Regions from separate parts of the Streptomyces sp. NPDC002623 genome, predicted to be linked through region 3. Evidence: riboswitches for the same ligand, from Rfam matches in the RefSeq annotation. Region 3 holds a riboswitch; each other region holds the start of a gene.

Region 1 (4,175 bases), on a different contig from region 3:
CGGTGACCGAGCTCGCCACGATGGACTTCCACCCCCAGCCCCGGGCCGGCGAGGCCAAGCCGTGGGCGTTCCCGGCGCCCGAGCGCGCCGCGCTCGCCAACGGTCTGACGGTCCTGCACTGCCACCGCCCCGGCCAGCAGGTCGTCGCCGTCGAGATCCTCCTCGACGCGCCGCTGGACGCCGAACCGGCCGACCTCGACGGCGTCGCCACGATCATGGCGCGCGCGTTCTCCGAGGGCACCGACAAGCACTCCGCCGAGGAGTTCGCCGCCGAGCTGGAGCGCTGCGGCGCCACCCTGGACGCGCACGCCGATCACCCCGGCGTCCGGCTCAGCCTCGAGGTGCCGGCCTCGCGCCTGCCCAAGGGCCTCGGCCTCCTCGCCGACGCCCTGCGGGCACCCGCGTTCGCCGACAGCGAGGTCGAGCGCCTCGTTCGCAACCGGCTGGACGAGATCCCGCACGAGCTGGCCAACCCCTCCCGGCGTGCCGCCAAGGAGCTCTCCAAGGAGCTGTTCCCGGCCACCGCGCGCATGTCCCGCCCGCGCCAGGGCACGGCGGAGACGGTCGAGAAGATCGACTCCGCTGCGGTGCGCGCCTTCTACGAGAAGCACGTGCGCCCCGCCACGGCCACCGCCGTGGTCGTCGGCGACCTCACCGGCGTCGACCTGGACGCGTTGCTGAGCGACACCCTGGGCGCCTGGACGGGCTCCTCGGCCCAGCCGCGGCCGGTGCCGCCGGTGACCGCCGACGACACCGGCCGGGTCGTCATCGTGGACCGCCCCGGCGCCGTCCAGACGCAGTTGCTGCTCGGCCGTATCGGCGCCGACCGGCACGACCGCGTGTGGCCCGCGCAGGTGCTCGGCACGTACTGCCTCGGCGGCACCCTCACCTCCCGCCTGGACCGCGTCCTGCGCGAGGAGAAGGGCTACACCTACGGCGTCCGCGCCTTCGGGCAGGTCCTGCGGTCCGCCCCGGACGGCTCGGGCGCCGCGATGCTCGCCATCAGCGGCTCCGTGGACACCCCGAACACCGGTCCCGCCCTCGAGGACCTCTGGAAGGTGCTGCGCACCCTCGCGGCCGAGGGGCTGACCGACGCCGAGCGTGACGTCGCCGTGCAGAACCTGGTCGGGGTGGCGCCGCTGAAGTTCGAGACCGCGGCGGCCGTCGCGGGCACGCTGGCCGACCAGGTCGAGCAGCACCTGCCCGACGACTTCCAGGCGACGCTGTACCAGCAGCTCGCCGCGACCGGCACGGTGGAGGCCACCGCGGCGGCCGTGAACGCTTTCCCGGTGGACCGGTTGGTGACCGTCCTCGTGGGCGACGCGGCCCAGATCAAGGCGCCGGTCGAGGCCCTCGGCATCGGCGAGGTGAAGGTCGTGTCCGCGGAGTAGTCCGCGGCGCGGTCACGGCGCGGACCCGGCAACGGCACGCGCGTGTAGGGGCCCTGGTCGACGGAAGCGTCACCAGGGCCGCTAAATGTCCGAATTGGGGCGGAGGTTGCCTGTCTGCCCTGTGGGATGCGCTACAAAAACCGGGATTCGTTTGAGGATTGAAACCTGCCCCGCTTAGCTTCGTGCGGGCTGTTCGTCAGGCAGTGCGCCGCAGCCGCGGCACCGGACAGTCATCGCCGAGTCCCCGTACGGCGCGAGCCAGGGGAGCCGGGGACCCACTTGTGAAGTCCCTGGGGTGAATCGGACGCCCGCGCGAGTTGCGAGGGGGCCCGTAGGAGACCTTCCTGCTCCGAACCCGTCAGCTAACCCGGTAGGCGAGAGGGAAGGAAAGGATACCCCTGTCTTCATGGCGATCACCTGCGCCACCGGGAAGCACCGTCGGCCCAGCCGGATGCAGCGGACCACCGTTCGCGCGGCGGGCGTCGCGGCGCTCACCACCACCGGTGTCATGGCCACCGTCGCCTCCACTCCGGCCCTCGCCGCAGAGCCCACGCCCGAGCAGACCGGGCTGATCCCCGTCGTCACGGTCGGCGAGTCCGTCGCCGAGCAGCTCGACGACCAGGTCGCCGTGCAGAAGCAGGCGGCCTTCGAGCAGGCCGCCCGCGAGGCCGCCGCCAAGAAGGCCGTGGAGGAGCGCGAGGCACGCGTGCGTGCCGCCCGCGAGGCCGAGCGCAAGCGCCTCAACGCCTTCGTGCTGCCGATCACCGGCTCCTACGTGTCCACCGGCTACCAGGCCAGCAGCTCCCTGTGGTCCTCCGGCAGCCACACCGGCGTCGACTTCCACGCGGCCAGCGGCACCACCGTGCACGCGGTCGGCCTGGGCACCGTCGTCGAGGCCGGCTGGGGCGGGTCGTACGGCTACCAGGTCGTGATCAAGATGAACGACGGCACGTACACCCAGTACGGTCACCTGTCGTCCATCGAGGTGTCGGTGGGGCAGCAGGTCACCCCGGGCCAGCGGATCGCGCTGTCCGGCGCGACCGGCAACGTCACCGGCGCGCATCTGCACTTCGAGGCCCGCACCACCGCCGAGTACGGCTCGGACATCGACCCGGTCGCCTACCTCCGCGCGCACGGCGTGAACGTCTGACGACGCACGGCGACAGATCGTTCGGCCCCGGCCCTCCCGGCCGGGGCTTTCGTCGTTTTCGAGATCCTGTTGTCCAAAAAATATCCACGGATTCCAGTCCGCCATCGGAAATTCCCGCTGATTGCAATAGAGTCACGGAACACACGTCAATCGTCGACGTTTCACGGGGATTAAGGCGGAGGTCCGTCATGCGTATTCCGGCGCACTCGGTGTGCACGGCCATCCGGGACGACATCGTCGCGGGTGTCTACGAGCGCGGCAGCCGCCTCACGGAGGAACTCCTCGCCCGCCGCTACGGCGTTTCCCGTGTGCCCGTCCGGGAGGCGCTGCGCACGCTGGAGGCGGAGGGCTTCGTGGTCACACGGCGGCACGCGGGCGCGTGCGTCGCCGAGCCGACCGAGCAGGAGGCTGCGGACCTGCTGGAGATGCGCATGCTGCTGGAGCCGCTCGGCGCCTCCCGGGCCGCCCAGCGGCGCACCGAGGCCCATCTGAAGGTGCTGCGCGGTCTCGTCCGGCTGGGCCAGGAGCGGGCCAGGAGGGGCAACAGCGAGGATCTGCGCTCCCTGGGCGGCTGGTTCCACGAGACGCTCGCCCAGGCCTCCGGAAGCCAGGCCCTGACCTCGATGCTCACCCAGCTGCGCCACAAGATCGCCTGGATGTACATCGTGGACGCCCCGGCGGACCCGGTGGAGTCCTGGGGGGAGCACGGCGCGATCGTGGACGCGGTGGCGCGCGGCGACGGGGAGCGCGCGCGTGCGGTCACGGCGCTGCACACCGAGCGCGCGACGGCCGTGCACCGGCTGCGCTTTTCCGGCGGCGTGGAGCGCGTCGACCGTGTGAGGACTTCGCAACCTCCCGTAAACATGACGGGTCTGCGGCATTAACACGGGGGCCGTATACAAAGAGGAGTTAATTCGCGGGGCACTATTTCTGCTGCCCATGAGCGGGAAATTCAAAGGGCTCGCCCGACAATTCGGACGAGCCCTTCGGTGTTGCGGGACGACGACTTTAAGGCAGCGCGCCGTCAGGGTTTTCAGACGGTCTCGGGGAGTTCCTCGAGACCCTCGGCGACCAGCTTCGCGAGCCGGTCGAGGGCAGTGTCCGCGCCCTCGGCCTCGGACGCGAGGACGATCTCCTCGCCGCCCTTGGCGCCCAGGCCGAGAACGGCCAGCATGGAGGCCGCGTTGACGGGGTTGCCGTCGGCCTTGGCGATCGTCACGGGGATACCTGCGGCCGTGGCGGCCCGGACGAAGATGGAAGCGGGGCGGGCGTGAAGGCCCTCGGCCCAGCCGACGTTGACGCGGCGCTCAGCCATGTGATGCTGCCCTTCAGTGTCTCAGGTTGTCTAGACCAGTGTTCCACACGTGAAGCCCGGGAGGGGCGGTCCATGCGTCCCGTCCCGACGTGGTCGTCGGATCGCGGCCTCGATCCGACGTGCGTCCTCCACAGACTGCCTCGCGCCGTTGTCGTACGCGAGCCGTACTCTGGGCCCCATGCAGAGCGCGTCGGACCGGCACGAGTACCCCGCCCACTGGGAGGCCGACGTGGTGCTGCGCGACGGCGGCACCGCACGCATCCGCCCCATCACCGTTGATGACGCCGAGCGCCTGGTCAGCTTCTACGAGCAGGTCTCG
Region 2 (4,175 bases), on a different contig from region 3:
CCTGTACATTTTTTACAGACACCGACGGACACCACCACCACACACCACGACACACCGACGGACACCGTCAGACATCGAAGGAGGGGGCACGATGAACCGACCGTCCGCCCGCCATGTCCTGCCCGAGTTCACCGAGCGCACGAGCTTCGGGCACCGGACGATGGATCCGTACTCGAAGCTGCTGGAGGAGCGGATCGTCTTCCTCGGGACGCCGATCGACGACATCTCGGCGAACGACGTGACGGCCCAGTTCATGCACCTGGAGCACAAGGACCCGGACCGGGACATCGCGCTGTACATCAACTCCCCCGGCGGCTCGTTCAGCGCGATGACGGCCCTCTACGACACGATCCGCTTCGTCGCCTGCGACGTGGAGACGACCTGCCTGGGCCGGGCGGACTCGTCCGCCGCGGTGCTGCTCGCGGCCGGCACGCCGGGCAAGCGGTTCGCGCTGCCGGGCGCGCGGATGACGATCCGCCAGCCGTCGCTGCCCGGGCCCGTCGAGGGCCAGGCCAGTGATATCGCGATCCAGGCGGAGGAACTGGCCCGCACCCGGGCGAGCCTGGAGGAGATGCTGGCACGGCACACCGGGCGGACGCCGGCGCAGGTGACCGCGGACATCGAGCGGGACAAGACCCTCACCGCCCAGGAGGCCCTGGAGTACGGCCTGGTGGACGGGATCGTCGCCAGCCGCAAGGCCTCGGCCGGCACGCAGGGCGGGAGGTGAGCGGCCGATGGTGCCCGAACTGCCGCCGCTGCCCGCCCTGACGCGCGCCGAGGCCGAGTTGATCGACGGTTATCTGGACGTGGTCGACCTGCTCGGCCGGATCAACCCCGCCCACCACGGGGACACCTACCGCGGACTGCGGGCGGCCCAGGCGCTGGTGGCCAAGGCGACCGCACTGCGCGACGCGCTGACGCTGATGCACCAGCGGGGCGAGAGCGAGTTCCACGCGCCGACGCTCGCGCGGGCGCTGCGCGTCCTCGACGGGGAGCGCCGAACGGCGCGCGTCACGGTGCCTCCGCTCTCCGACAGTTGACCCGACCCTCGACCCGACGGCCGACGCGGACCGCGCTCCGGTCCGGGCGGCGCGCGCCCCGAACGCGACGTCCGGACCGGAGTTGAAACGCACCAGACGGGTTACCTCCGTTCGGCGTAGCGACCACTTCTTTTCCCGCTCGCCGAAGTTGCGCGAAAGTGCTCTTTTCGGGCGGAGGAAAAGGCTCCGGTGCTGGTCCGGGGCCCTTTGGCATTCTTGACACCTGATCGGCCATCAGGGTGTCCACCCGAACGGGTGAGTGGTGAGTAACCCCACAAATCCCCGGTTCCGTTGGGATTTTCGGACATGAGTGAGCCAAGATCCCTGACTGACGACAAGCCCCCGCCACAAGCGGCGGGGCGGTCCGGGCGGACGCCGAGTCCTGCCGCCGCCCGGATGCCCGGTCGACAGAAGTGCATCGGCAGGAGTGGAGGACCCAAGCACGACGGGTCGCCGGAACGGTCACGCCATGACCGGGTCGAGCAGCCCTTGGGGTGAAGCCGCAGTCGCGGCCGGGCAACTTTGTCAGCCCGAATCCGACAGGTCATCCTTCACAGGCGGCTGACGAAGGGTTGCGCATGACTGCGCTCAATCGTGTCCCGTCGCTCATGGCCCGGGCCGGTACGGCCTCGGCGTTCGCCATCGCCGCCGTGGGCGGCACGGTCGTGGTCCCGGGGCTCGCCTCGGACGCCGCGGCCGCCACACCGGCGACGAAGGCGCTCCAGATCGCGGCCTCCAAGAAGGGTGCACCGTACAAGTACGGCGCGACCGGGCCGAAGAGGTTCGACTGCTCGGGGCTGACGCTGTACTCGTACAAGAAGGCGGGCAAGAGCCTGCCGCGTACGGCGGCCCAGCAGTACAACAAGACCAAGCACATCTCGGCGTCGGGCCGCAAGGCAGGCGACCTGGTCTTCTTCCACTCGGGTTCGAGCGTGTACCACGTCGGGATCTACGCGGGTAACGGCAAGATCTGGCACTCGCCGAAGACCGGAGACGTGGTGAAGCTGCAGAAGATCTGGACCAAGAGCGTCTGGTACGGCCGGGTCCGCTAGGGCCTGTCCGGCGGATCCCCGGGTCTCACTGTCCGGCGGATCCCTGGGTCTCCCGGGGCGGTGCCGGCGTCCTGACGCGCCGTCATCGCCCCGGGATCTCGCCCTCCGCCTGGGCCGCCAGGGCTCCGGCCACCGGTTCCGTCGCCGCGGCCGTCCACGGGAGCTCGACGGTGACCGTCTTGCCGCCCTCCCGGGTGGGCCGCACTCTGAGTCTGCCGCCGCACTCCGCGGTCAGCCAGCGAATGATCACCATGCCTCGGCCGTTGTCCTGCTGGACGGCGGCCGGCAGTCGTTTGGGGAAGCGCGGGTGGCTGTCGGTGACACCGATGCGCAAGTGTTCGTCACGGTCGAGGACGAGGTCCACCGTGAAGGTGGGTGACTGCCCGAAGGTGTGCTGTACGGCGTTGGTGGTGAGTTCTGAGACGATCAGCCGGATGGTGTCCGCCGCCTCCGTGTCCGCCGGCAGACCCCACTCTCCGAGGGTGCCGGCCACGAAACCGCGGGCTGTGGAGACCGAGGCGGGATCGCTCGGCAGAGTGACGGATGCTTCCAGGTGATCTGCCATGGCGACGTCGTCCCTTTCCCACGGGACCGGGGTCCGACACGGAGCGGATGGTTCGAGTACGGTCCCGGACTGGTGCTTCTTCGCCAGACTGCCATTACCGCACCGGTCACGGGTGGCGATCCACCAAGATATGCATATATCTGTCGCTCAATGCGGTGAACTCTGCGACGGCAGAGCGTATTTGGACGGCCCGTAAGGAGTAAGGAGGAGCCCATGCAGCACGGACCCGCGGTGCGCCGCCGGAAGCTGGGCGCCGAACTGCGCAATCTGCGCGCTCAGGCGGGCCTCACCAGTGGTGAGGCCGCTCGGCTCGTGGGCTGGCACCAGTCCAAGGTGAGCCGCATCGAGACGGGCACCAGTGGGTCAAAACCGGCCGATGTGCGGTTACTCCTCGACGCCTACGGGGTGGCCGATCCGCAACTGCGGGAGCTGATGCTGGCGTTGGCCGGCGCCGACGGCAGCGGCGGCCGGGACCACTGGTGGCACGCCTACCGCGGGGTGCTGCCGCCCACCTACCGGGACTTCATCAGCCTGGAGTCCCAGGCGAGCGCGATGCGCACCCTGGAGACGAGTGTGGTACCGGGGCTGCTGCAGACGCCCGAGTACGCCCGTGCGGTGACCAGGGCCGCGGTGGAGGGCGTCACGGAGGACCAGCTCGACACACTGGTCGAGGTGCGACTGGCCCGGCAGGACGTGCTGCGCGCGCAGCCGCCGCTGGAGCTGAGCGCGGTGCTGGACGAGGCGGTGCTGCGGCGGGAGGTGGGCGGGCCCGAGGTGATGGCGCAGCAGCTCGGTCGGCTCGTGGAGGCCGCCCGACTGCCCCAAGTGCGGCTGCAGGTCCTTCCGTTCGCCGCCGGGGCGCATATCGGCGTAACCGGGCCTTTCGTTATCTTCTCATTTTCGCGCACTTCTGATCTGGATGTGGTTGTTCTCGACCACTTGACGAGTAGCCTCTATCTCGAACGGAAAGAACACCTCGAGGCCTACACCGAGGCCTTCAACGCCCTTCGGGCGTATGCCCTTTCGCCCGGGGACTCATCGGATTACATCGCCGCGATAGCAGGCGGCGCGTAAGGAGGCACCATGTCCGCACTACCGCGGAACGTACCTTCCAGTACCGATCCCGACCGTCTCCCGGATGTGCGGTGGCTGCGCAGCAGCTACAGCACGGGAGCGAACAACTGCGTCGAGACGGCCCGGCCGGCCACAGGACCCTTGGCCGGTCTGCTCGCCGTACGCGACTCAAAGGACCCGGCCGGACCCGCCCTGCTCTTCTCCCCCGAGAGCTGGACGGGTTTCACCGCCACGTTGCGCTGACCGCACCGCAGTAGTCGGCGCACCAGTCAGCGGCGACCGGCCCACCGGTCAGCGGCGACCCACGGCCGTGTCACGCCGACTCATGGTCGTGTCTCGCCGATCACCCGTACAGCGCGTTCCAGCTCGGCCCCGGAGAGGTTCGCTCGGGCGGTCAGCCTGAGGCGTGAGATGCCGTCGGGCACGGAGGGAGGTCGGAAGCAG
Region 3 (4,175 bases):
CCTGGGCGCCCCGCTGGCCCGGCTGGAGGGCCAGACCGCGCTGGCTGCCCTGCTCACCCGGCTGCCCGACCTCCGACTGGCCGTGGACCCGGCCCAGTTGAGGTGGCGTGGCGGGCTCATCATGCGCGGACTGCGGACGCTCCCGGTCGAGTTCACTTCCGTGCGTATCTGATCGGATGTCAGCCGGAGTGTGACCATTCGGCGAAGCAAAGGTGACCGACCCTCAAGTCTGTGATCTTCACGTGATCTGCGCGGCATTAACTTGTGACAAGTGATCGTGTGCCGATACGTTCACTCGTCAGCGCGACGCGTCAGTCGCACCCGTCGCGCCGGTCACTGCTGTCCAGAGAAAGGCCCTCGCATGCTCTCCGGGAACGGTCGTCACCGTCGCCCCCGTCAGGCTCCGGCCCTCCTCGTCGCAGCCGGAGTGACCGGGTCCGCCATCGCCATCCCGCTGCTGGCCGCCTCCGGCGCGAGCGCCGCCGACGGCACGGTGTGGGACAAGGTGGCACAGTGCGAGACCGGCGGCTCGTGGAGCGCCGCCAAGGGCGGCGAGTACGGCGGCCTGAGCCTCACCCAGAAGGAATGGGAGACGTACGGCGGACTCGACTACGCGACGAGCCCCGACCTGGCCAGCCGCAACCAGCAGATCGCCGTCGCGCAGAAACTGCTCGCCGCCGAGAACGTCGGCGCGTGGGGCACCTGCGGGCTGACCTCCGGGCTCACCCAGGAGAACGGCGCGCTGGACGTGGACACCGGCGTGGCGGACGACTCGTCCGACACGTCTTCGTCGTCCGGATCGTCCGATCTGCCCAAGGGGCTGGACGGCGACTCCTCGGATTCATCGAGCTCCTCGGACTCTTCGGGCTCGTCGAGCACCGACGACAGTTCGGCGGGATCGTCCGAGTCGTCCGACTCGTCAGTGGATTCATCGAGTTCGCCTTCGGTGTCCCCTTCGTCGCCTTCATCCCCTTCGTCCTCCACCGCTGACGATCCCGCCGGGACCGACGGCTCTCCCTCGGCGACCTCGGAAGCGGACGACTCGGGCTACTCGGACAAGTCGGTCCAGGATGCGGGCTCTTGGAGCCTCGTCGACACCGGCTCCCTCGGCTCCGGCAAGCACCGCGGCGCCACCGCCGACGAGAGTGCGACCCCCACGACGAAGAGCGCCACCGGCGCGACCGACACCGCGGCGAGCGACGCCGCAGTGGACGGCGTCTCCGCCGCCTCCGCCGGTCGGCACGCCGCGGTCACCTACGTCGTCCAGGAAGGCGACTCCCTCGTCTCCATCGCCGACTCCCTTGGCATCGACGGCGGATGGCAGGCCCTCTATGCCGAGAACAGGGACCTCATCGGTGCCGACCCGAGCGACATCGTCACCGGTCAGACCCTCGACACAGCGGTCCAATAGGGCAGGAACGCACCGAAAAACGCCGGGAGTTCACGTCACACTTCGCTCCGGAATGTCCGGTTTGGTGAAAGTGTGGGATGAGTCTCAGAAGCCCTGATCGTCTTTGAAATTCCGCGGATCACGTGGCTACGGTCAAGGCCGCTCGGCAATCCGAGCCCCGGTCGTCGCAACGCCGAGTCCTGCCAGCGGCCGCCCGGGAACAGTCGTCGCGTCAAGCGCCGTAGGCAGGAGCGGGGGACCCAAGGTAAGTGCCGGGACCGGCGGTTGACGCCGGATCCGGCTTGGGGTGAAGCCACGCCTCCCCTGGAGGAGTGGCCGGGCAACTCACACGGCCCGAACCCGACAGCTCACCTCGCAGGCGTCGGTGAGGGGATCCACCATGCTGTTTTCCGGTAAGGGCAAGCACCGTCGTCCGTCCAAGGCCACCCGCGTCGCCACGCTCGCCGGCGTCACCGGCGTCGCCATCGCCGCCCCGCTGATGGCGGCCGGCAACGCCTCCGCCGCCACCGCCGCCGAGTGGGACGCGGTCGCCCAGTGCGAGTCCGGCGGCAACTGGTCCATCAACACCGGCAACGGCTACTACGGCGGTCTGCAGTTCTCCGCCTCCACCTGGGCCGCGTACGGCGGCACGCAGTACGCCGCGCAGGCCAACCAGGCCTCCAAGACGCAGCAGATAACCGTCGCCGAGAAGGTCCTCGCGGGCCAGGGCAAGGGCGCCTGGCCGGTCTGCGGCACGGGCCTGTCCAGCGCCGCCTACAACGGCGGCAGCGCCGACTCCACCAGCTCCGGCTCCAGCTCCGGCTCCAGCTCCTCCAGCTCGTCGAACAGCACCAGCACCCGTTCGACCGAGGAGCAGAGCGCCTCCCGCTCGACCGACCGACCGGCCGCCTCCAAGACGGTCACCACCCCGACCGGCAAGAAGGTCGAGAAGGGCGACGGCGAGTACAAGGTCGTCAAGGGCGACACCCTCAGCTCCATCGCCGAGAAGCACAAGGTCGCCGGCGGCTGGCAGAAGCTGTTCGAGCTGAACAAGGACATCGTCGACGACGCCGACCTCATCTACCCGGGCCAGCAGCTGCACCTGAAGTGAGCTGCGGCTCCTGGGTCGGGCTCCGGCTCCCGAAGTGACATCCGGCTCTCAGGGAAGTCACAGCGCCCTCCCAGGTGAGGCCCGCACACTGAAGACCTCGTGAGGGTCACCCCCCGTCCCCACGGGCCCCCCGCTCCGGTGCGTGTTCCCCCGTACGCACCGGAGCGGGGTTTCTCTTTGCCCGTCCCCCGTCCCCCGTCCCCCCGCCTCCCGTTCCTCTTGCCTGTTTCCTTTGCCGGTTGGCAACTTCCTGTTGGTCTTTGGCGACCGCGCCCTTTGTTCCGTGCGTGAACAATGAGTACGGTCAGTTTGTCCACGGGGCGGTCGGTCGGCTGCCGACGCCCCGAAGGCGGTTAGGCTCTAGTCGCAAGGCTCAGCGCGGGCCCGTCACGGCCCACCTGCCCCGCACAACCAGCGTCACATCCCAAGAAGGAGATGCTCGTGCCGTCCATCGACGTCGTCGTAGCCCGGGAAATCCTGGACTCCCGAGGCAACCCCACGGTCGAGGTCGAGGTCGGCCTCGACGACGGCAGCACGGGTCGTGCCGCCGTTCCGTCCGGCGCCTCCACCGGTGCCTTCGAGGCCATCGAGCTCCGCGACGGTGACCCGAACCGCTACCACGGCAAGGGTGTCGAGAAGGCCGTCCTCGCCGTCATCGAGCAGATCGGCCCGGAGCTCGTCGGCTACGACGCCACCGAGCAGCGCCTGATCGACCAGGCCATGTTCGACCTGGACGCCACCGACAACAAGGGCTCCCTCGGCGCCAACGCCATCCTCGGCGTCTCGCTCGCCGTGGCCCACGCCGCCTCCGAGGCCAGCGACCTGCCGCTGTTCCGCTACCTGGGCGGCCCCAACGCGCACCTGCTGCCGGTGCCGATGATGAACATCCTGAACGGCGGCTCGCACGCCGACTCCAACGTGGACATCCAGGAGTTCATGATCGCCCCGATCGGCGCGGAGTCCTTCTCCGAGGCCCTGCGCTGGGGCGCCGAGGTCTACCACACCCTCAAGAAGGTGCTGAAGACCAAGGGCCTGTCCACCGGCCTCGGCGACGAGGGCGGCTTCGCCCCGAACCTGGAGTCCAACCGCGCCGCCCTCGACCTCATCGTCGAGGCCATCAAGCAGGCCGGTTACATCCCCGGCGAGCAGATCGCGCTCGCGCTCGACGTCGCCGCGTCCGAGTTCTACAAGGACGGCAAGTACGAGTTCGAGGGCAAGTCCCGCTCGGCCGCCGAGATGACCGAGTACTACGAGGAGCTCGTCTCCGCGTACCCGCTGGTCTCCATCGAGGACCCGCTGTACGAGGACGACTGGGCCGGCTGGAACGTCATCACCGAGAAGATCGGTGACAAGGTCCAGATCGTCGGCGACGACCTGTTCGTCACCAACCCCGAGCGCCTGGCCCGCGGCATCGAGGAGGGCTCCGCGAACGCCCTGCTCGTCAAGGTGAACCAGATCGGCTCGCTGACCGAGACCCTGGACGCCGTCGAGCTCGCCCAGCGCAACGGCTTCAAGTGCATGATGTCCCACCGTTCCGGCGAGACCGAGGACGTCACCATCGCCGACCTCGCCGTCGCCGTGAACTGCGGTCAGATCAAGACCGGCGCCCCGGCCCGCTCGGACCGCGTCGCCAAGTACAACCAGCTGCTGCGCATCGAGGAGATCCTCGACGAC
Region 4 (4,175 bases), on a different contig from region 3:
CCTACTTCGACATCTCCGAGGAGCAACAGGCGACCCTGGCCCGGCGCGCCGCGGCGATCGGCGTCGAGCTGTTCGTCGTCGACGACGGCTGGTTCGGCAAGCGCACCGGCGACCACGCCGGGCTCGGCGACTGGACGCCCAACCCCGACCGCTTCCCGAACGGCCTGAAGCCCCTCGCGGACTATGTGCACGCCCTCGGCATGCAGTTCGGCATCTGGGTCGAGCCCGAGATGGTCAACCCCGACAGCGAGCTGTACCGGGCCCACCCCGACTGGGCGCAGTTCCAACCGGGACGAAAGCGGACGGAGTTCCGCAATCAGCTCGTACTCAACCTCGCGCGCGAGGACGTCCAGGAGTACCTCTGGGAGCAGCTCCACGGGCTTCTCTCCAGCGCCCCCGTCGACTACGTCAAGTGGGACTTCAACCGCTGCTTCACCGACGCGGGCTGGCCGGACGACCCCTACCCGCAGCGGCTCTGGGTCGACCATGTAAGGGCCCTGTACGGCCTCCTGGACCGACTGCGGGCGGCCCACCCGGGCGTCGCCTTCGAGTCCTGCTCGGGCGGCGGCGGACGTATCGACCTCGGGATCATGAGCCGCACCGACCAGGTGTGGACCTCCGACAACACCGACCCGCTCGACCGGCTCGACATCCAGCATGGCTTCAGTCAGATCCACCCCGCCCGGGTCATGGCCGCGTGGGTCACCGACAGTCCCAACGCCCAGCTCAACGGCCGGGTGAGCTCGCTGCGCTTCCGGTTCGTCAGCGCCATGGCCGGTGTGCTCGGCGTCGGCGGCGACCTCTCGGAGTGGAGCGAGGAGGAACTCGCCGAGGCGCGGGAGTGGGTGGACCTCTACAAGGAGATCCGGCCTCTGGTGCAGCACGGCGACCTCTACCGGCTGCGTCCCCCGGCGGGCGGTCTGAGCGCCGTCCAGTATGTGCGCGGAGACGAGAGCGTCGTCCTCGCCTGGCTCCAGGCCCAGCGGTTCGGGGAGCCCGTGCCGGTGCTCCGGCTGCGCGGACTCGACCCGACACAGTCGTATGAATGCCGCGAAACGGGCGAAGTTCACCGAGGTGCGGTGCTGTTGCATCACGGGCTGCGCACCGAGCTGAAGGGCGACCTTGATGCGACGGTTATCCGACTCCGTCGTATCTGAGCCTTCTGTCCGAATTGGATCCTTAATTCCAACTCGCTCTGGAATAAAGGATCCTGGAGGGCTGTCACGTGAGCAGCGTCATATCCGTGACCGAGCGTCGTACGTCATGTTCACGTAATTCATGCGCTTTTCAAGGGTATTCGGCGAATGGCGGGCGTTTGGATTCACGGAGTGTGACCGGGAATTCTCACAGCAGATCAAGAGAAATGCATTAACCGTGCAACCTCTGCTTGTCCCCGTGCGTCCTGGTCGCTTACGTTCCACACCAATCCGGACGGATGCCTAATCCTGCCGCCGCCCGGAGCCCGCACACTCACCCGTCCACGGCAGGAGCGGGGGACCCACAGGCACAACCGCCTGTTCCGGTCCCGGAACAGGCTTGGGGTAAAGCCGCGCCTCGGCGCGGCCGGGCATCTCCAGCTCGCACCCGACAGCTCACCTCGCAGGCGCCGGAGAGGAATTCGCCATGCCCGCGAAGGGTAAGCACCGTCGTCCCAAGACCCAGCGCTTCACTCGTTCGATAGCCGTCGCCGGAACCGGCGGCGCAGCGCTCGCCCTTCCGCTCATGGGCGCCGCCGGCGCTCACGCGGCCCCCGCTCAGTCCGTTTCCCAGTCCGTTTCGCAGGCCGCGTCCCAGTCGGTCGCGCAGACGGTTTCGGAAAGCGCCGTGCAGGCCGCTCCGGTGACCCGGAAGACCGCCGCCGCGAAGACCTACACCGTGCGGTCCGGGGACTACCTCTCGAAGATCGCGGACGAGCAGGACGTCAGCGGCGGCTGGCAGAAGCTGTACCAGGACAACCGTGCGGCCGTCGGCGACAACCCCTCGCTGATCCACCCCGGCCTCAAGCTGTCGATCGGCAAGCAGGCCGCGACCGGCACCACCGAGTCGTCCGGTTCGTCCTCCTCGGCCTCCTCTTCCGGAAGCTCGTCGTCGAAGTCCTCGAAGTCGGCGAAGTCCTCCGACTCGAAGTCCTCCGACTCGCAGGCCTCCACCTCGTCCTCCGCCTCGTCCTCGAAGACGACCACGCAGGCGGCCGAGAGCAGCACCGGCGCCTCCAGCGGTTACCAGCTCCCCGTGGCCGGCGCCTCCGTCGGCACCGCGTACCACGTGGCCGGCAGCATGTGGTCCAGCGGCTACCACACCGGCGTCGACTTCGTCGTGCCGACCGGCACCTCCCTCAAGGCCGTGGGCGCGGGCACCGTCGTCTCCGCGGGCTGGGGCGGCGCGTACGGCAACCAGGTCGTCATCAAGCTCGCCGACGGCTACTACGCCCAGTACGCCCACCTGTCCCAGCTGTCGGTCTCGGCCGGCCAGACCGTGACCGCGGGCCAGCAGGTCGGCCTCTCCGGCGCGACCGGCAATGTGACCGGCCCGCACCTGCACTTCGAGATCCGCACCACGCCGGACTACGGCTCGGACGTGGACCCGATCGCCTACCTCCGCTCGCACGGAGTCTCCGTCTAGCATCCGCGGACGACCCACCGCCTGACACGCAGTCGAAGGCCGGACCCCGATCCCCGGGTCCGGCCTTCGGCGTGTCCGCGTCCGTTTTCTTGATCGTTTCATTGCCGCCGTGTGGCGGGTTCGTGGCAGCCGCATGGCATCCCTTTTCGCCCTGTCGACAACCGGGCCAGAGTGGGGACACAGTGATCTCCGTCAGGGAGCAAGCGCTTTCCACCGCTCTTCGGAGGTCCCGTGTCCGGCGTCGTCCACCGCTGCACCGCCGTCGTCAGGTGTGCCGCGACCGCGGCGGTCGTGGCGCTTCTCGTGGCCGGGGCCGCTCCGCCCGCGTCCGCCTCGGCCGCTGGTGCGGGTGCGGGTGCGGGTGCGGGTGCCGCGAGCGTCGTCCGCCCCGACGACCGGCGGCTCGTCTACGAGGGCCGCTGGGGGCGTACCGCCGAGGCCGCCGTCACCGTCAACTCCGGTTCGCGGCTGCGGTTCCGGTTCGTCGGGAGCGCCGTCCACGCCCTGTTCGACGTCTCGTCGGTCACCGTGCCCGCGCAGCTCTACGTCTCCGTCGACGGCGGACCCAGGCAGCTGTACGCCGTCGACCGCGGCGACCTCCGGATCGCGGCGACCGGGCGAGGCCAGCACACGGCCGAGCTGTCCGTGAAGGACGTCTCCGCGCGGGTGAACCGGTGGACGCCGCCGCTGGAGTCGGGCGTCACGCTGACCGGCATCCGGGGCCGCCTGCTGGAGCAACGTGCGCCGAGAGCCCCGGAGTTGGTGTTCTTGGGCGACTCCGTCACCCAGGGCGTACTGGCGCTCTGCGCGGTCAACACCTCCGACTGCGCCGACGGGACGGCCGCCTACCCCACCCTGGTCGCCGACGCCCTGCACGCCTCGCTCACCCAGGTCGGTTTCGGCCGCCAGGGTGTGATCCGGACCGGCAACGGGGGAGTGCCGGCCGCCGGTGACGCGTACGCCTGGAACCATGCGGGCTCCCCGGCCCGGCCGGACCGGGACGCCGATGTGATCGTCGTCAACCAGGGCACCAACGACACCGCGTTCGGCTCGGCCGAGTTCCGCACCGCCTACCGCGCCTACCTCGAACTTCTGCGGGCGGCCGCGCCGCACGCCCGCATCCTCGCCCTGCGTCCCTTCGGCGGGGCGCACGCCGCCGACATCGCCGAGGTCGTCGCCGAACTCGCCGACCGGCGCACGGAGTTCGTCGACACCGCCGGCTGGCTCTCGGCCGCCGATGGCGACTTCCAGGACGCCGTCCATCCGAACGCCCAGGGCCACCGCAAGGCGGCCGACCGCCTGATCCCCCTCATCGGAAAGCTCGCGAAGGAGCACCAGTGAACGCCATCCGCCGCCGAAGAGCCGTCGCCGTCTCCACCGTCTGCGCCGCCCTGCTGGCCGGGCTCTTCTCCGCGCCCGCCGGACACGCCGCCGACGCCCCGCGCCGGATCGTCGAGGACCTCGACCGCGGCCTGGTCGCCGTGCCGTCCGGGCAGGGCACGTTCCTCAGCTGGCGGCTCCTCGGCACCGAGTACGCGAGGTACGGCGACGCC

The links. A riboswitch is a leader RNA that binds a small molecule or an ion and turns the genes downstream of it on or off. The one in region 3 is predicted to bind cyclic di-AMP.
Region 1: it holds a riboswitch for cyclic di-AMP, as region 3 does, so the genes downstream of both, ACWD4O_RS00495 (M23 family metallopeptidase) here and ACWD4O_RS32270 (transglycosylase family protein) in region 3, are expected to answer to the same signal.
Region 2: it holds a riboswitch for cyclic di-AMP, as region 3 does, so the genes downstream of both, ACWD4O_RS27490 (C40 family peptidase) here and ACWD4O_RS32270 (transglycosylase family protein) in region 3, are expected to answer to the same signal.
Region 4: it holds a riboswitch for cyclic di-AMP, as region 3 does, so the genes downstream of both, ACWD4O_RS22665 (M23 family metallopeptidase) here and ACWD4O_RS32270 (transglycosylase family protein) in region 3, are expected to answer to the same signal.

What each region holds. Positions count from the first base shown of each region.
Region 1 is NZ_JBSFWB010000001.1:124,538-128,712, forward strand. Features, by position in the region: gene ACWD4O_RS00485 (M16 family metallopeptidase) at 1-6, shown strand, start outside; gene ACWD4O_RS00490 (M16 family metallopeptidase) at 3-1,391, shown strand; cyclic di-AMP (ydaO/yuaA leader) riboswitch at 1,616-1,783, shown strand; gene ACWD4O_RS00495 (M23 family metallopeptidase) at 1,798-2,541, shown strand; gene ACWD4O_RS00500 (GntR family transcriptional regulator) at 2,730-3,425, shown strand; gene ACWD4O_RS00505 (HPr family phosphocarrier protein) at 3,575-3,856, opposite strand; gene ACWD4O_RS00510 (bifunctional acetate--CoA ligase family protein/GNAT family N-acetyltransferase) at 4,035-4,175, shown strand, end outside.
Region 2 is NZ_JBSFWB010000016.1:81,545-85,719, forward strand. Features, by position in the region: gene ACWD4O_RS27480 (ATP-dependent Clp protease proteolytic subunit) at 92-727, shown strand; gene ACWD4O_RS27485 (hypothetical protein) at 735-1,040, shown strand; cyclic di-AMP (ydaO/yuaA leader) riboswitch at 1,445-1,615, shown strand; gene ACWD4O_RS27490 (C40 family peptidase) at 1,619-2,092, shown strand; gene ACWD4O_RS27495 (ATP-binding protein) at 2,175-2,657, opposite strand; gene ACWD4O_RS27500 (helix-turn-helix domain-containing protein) at 2,871-3,731, shown strand; gene ACWD4O_RS27505 (DUF397 domain-containing protein) at 3,741-3,974, shown strand; gene ACWD4O_RS27510 (8-amino-7-oxononanoate synthase) at 4,055-4,175, opposite strand, start outside.
Region 3 is NZ_JBSFWB010000021.1:84,100-88,274, forward strand. Features, by position in the region: gene ACWD4O_RS32260 (cytochrome P450 family protein) at 1-172, shown strand, start outside; gene ACWD4O_RS32265 (transglycosylase family protein) at 362-1,411, shown strand; cyclic di-AMP (ydaO/yuaA leader) riboswitch at 1,618-1,787, shown strand; gene ACWD4O_RS32270 (transglycosylase family protein) at 1,791-2,501, shown strand; gene eno (phosphopyruvate hydratase) at 2,937-4,175, shown strand, end outside.
Region 4 is NZ_JBSFWB010000012.1:41,963-46,137, reverse strand. Features, by position in the region: gene ACWD4O_RS22670 (alpha-galactosidase) at 1-1,157, shown strand, start outside; cyclic di-AMP (ydaO/yuaA leader) riboswitch at 1,462-1,619, shown strand; gene ACWD4O_RS22665 (M23 family metallopeptidase) at 1,624-2,622, shown strand; gene ACWD4O_RS22660 (GDSL-type esterase/lipase family protein) at 2,854-3,963, shown strand; gene ACWD4O_RS22655 (rhamnogalacturonan lyase family protein) at 3,960-4,175, shown strand, end outside.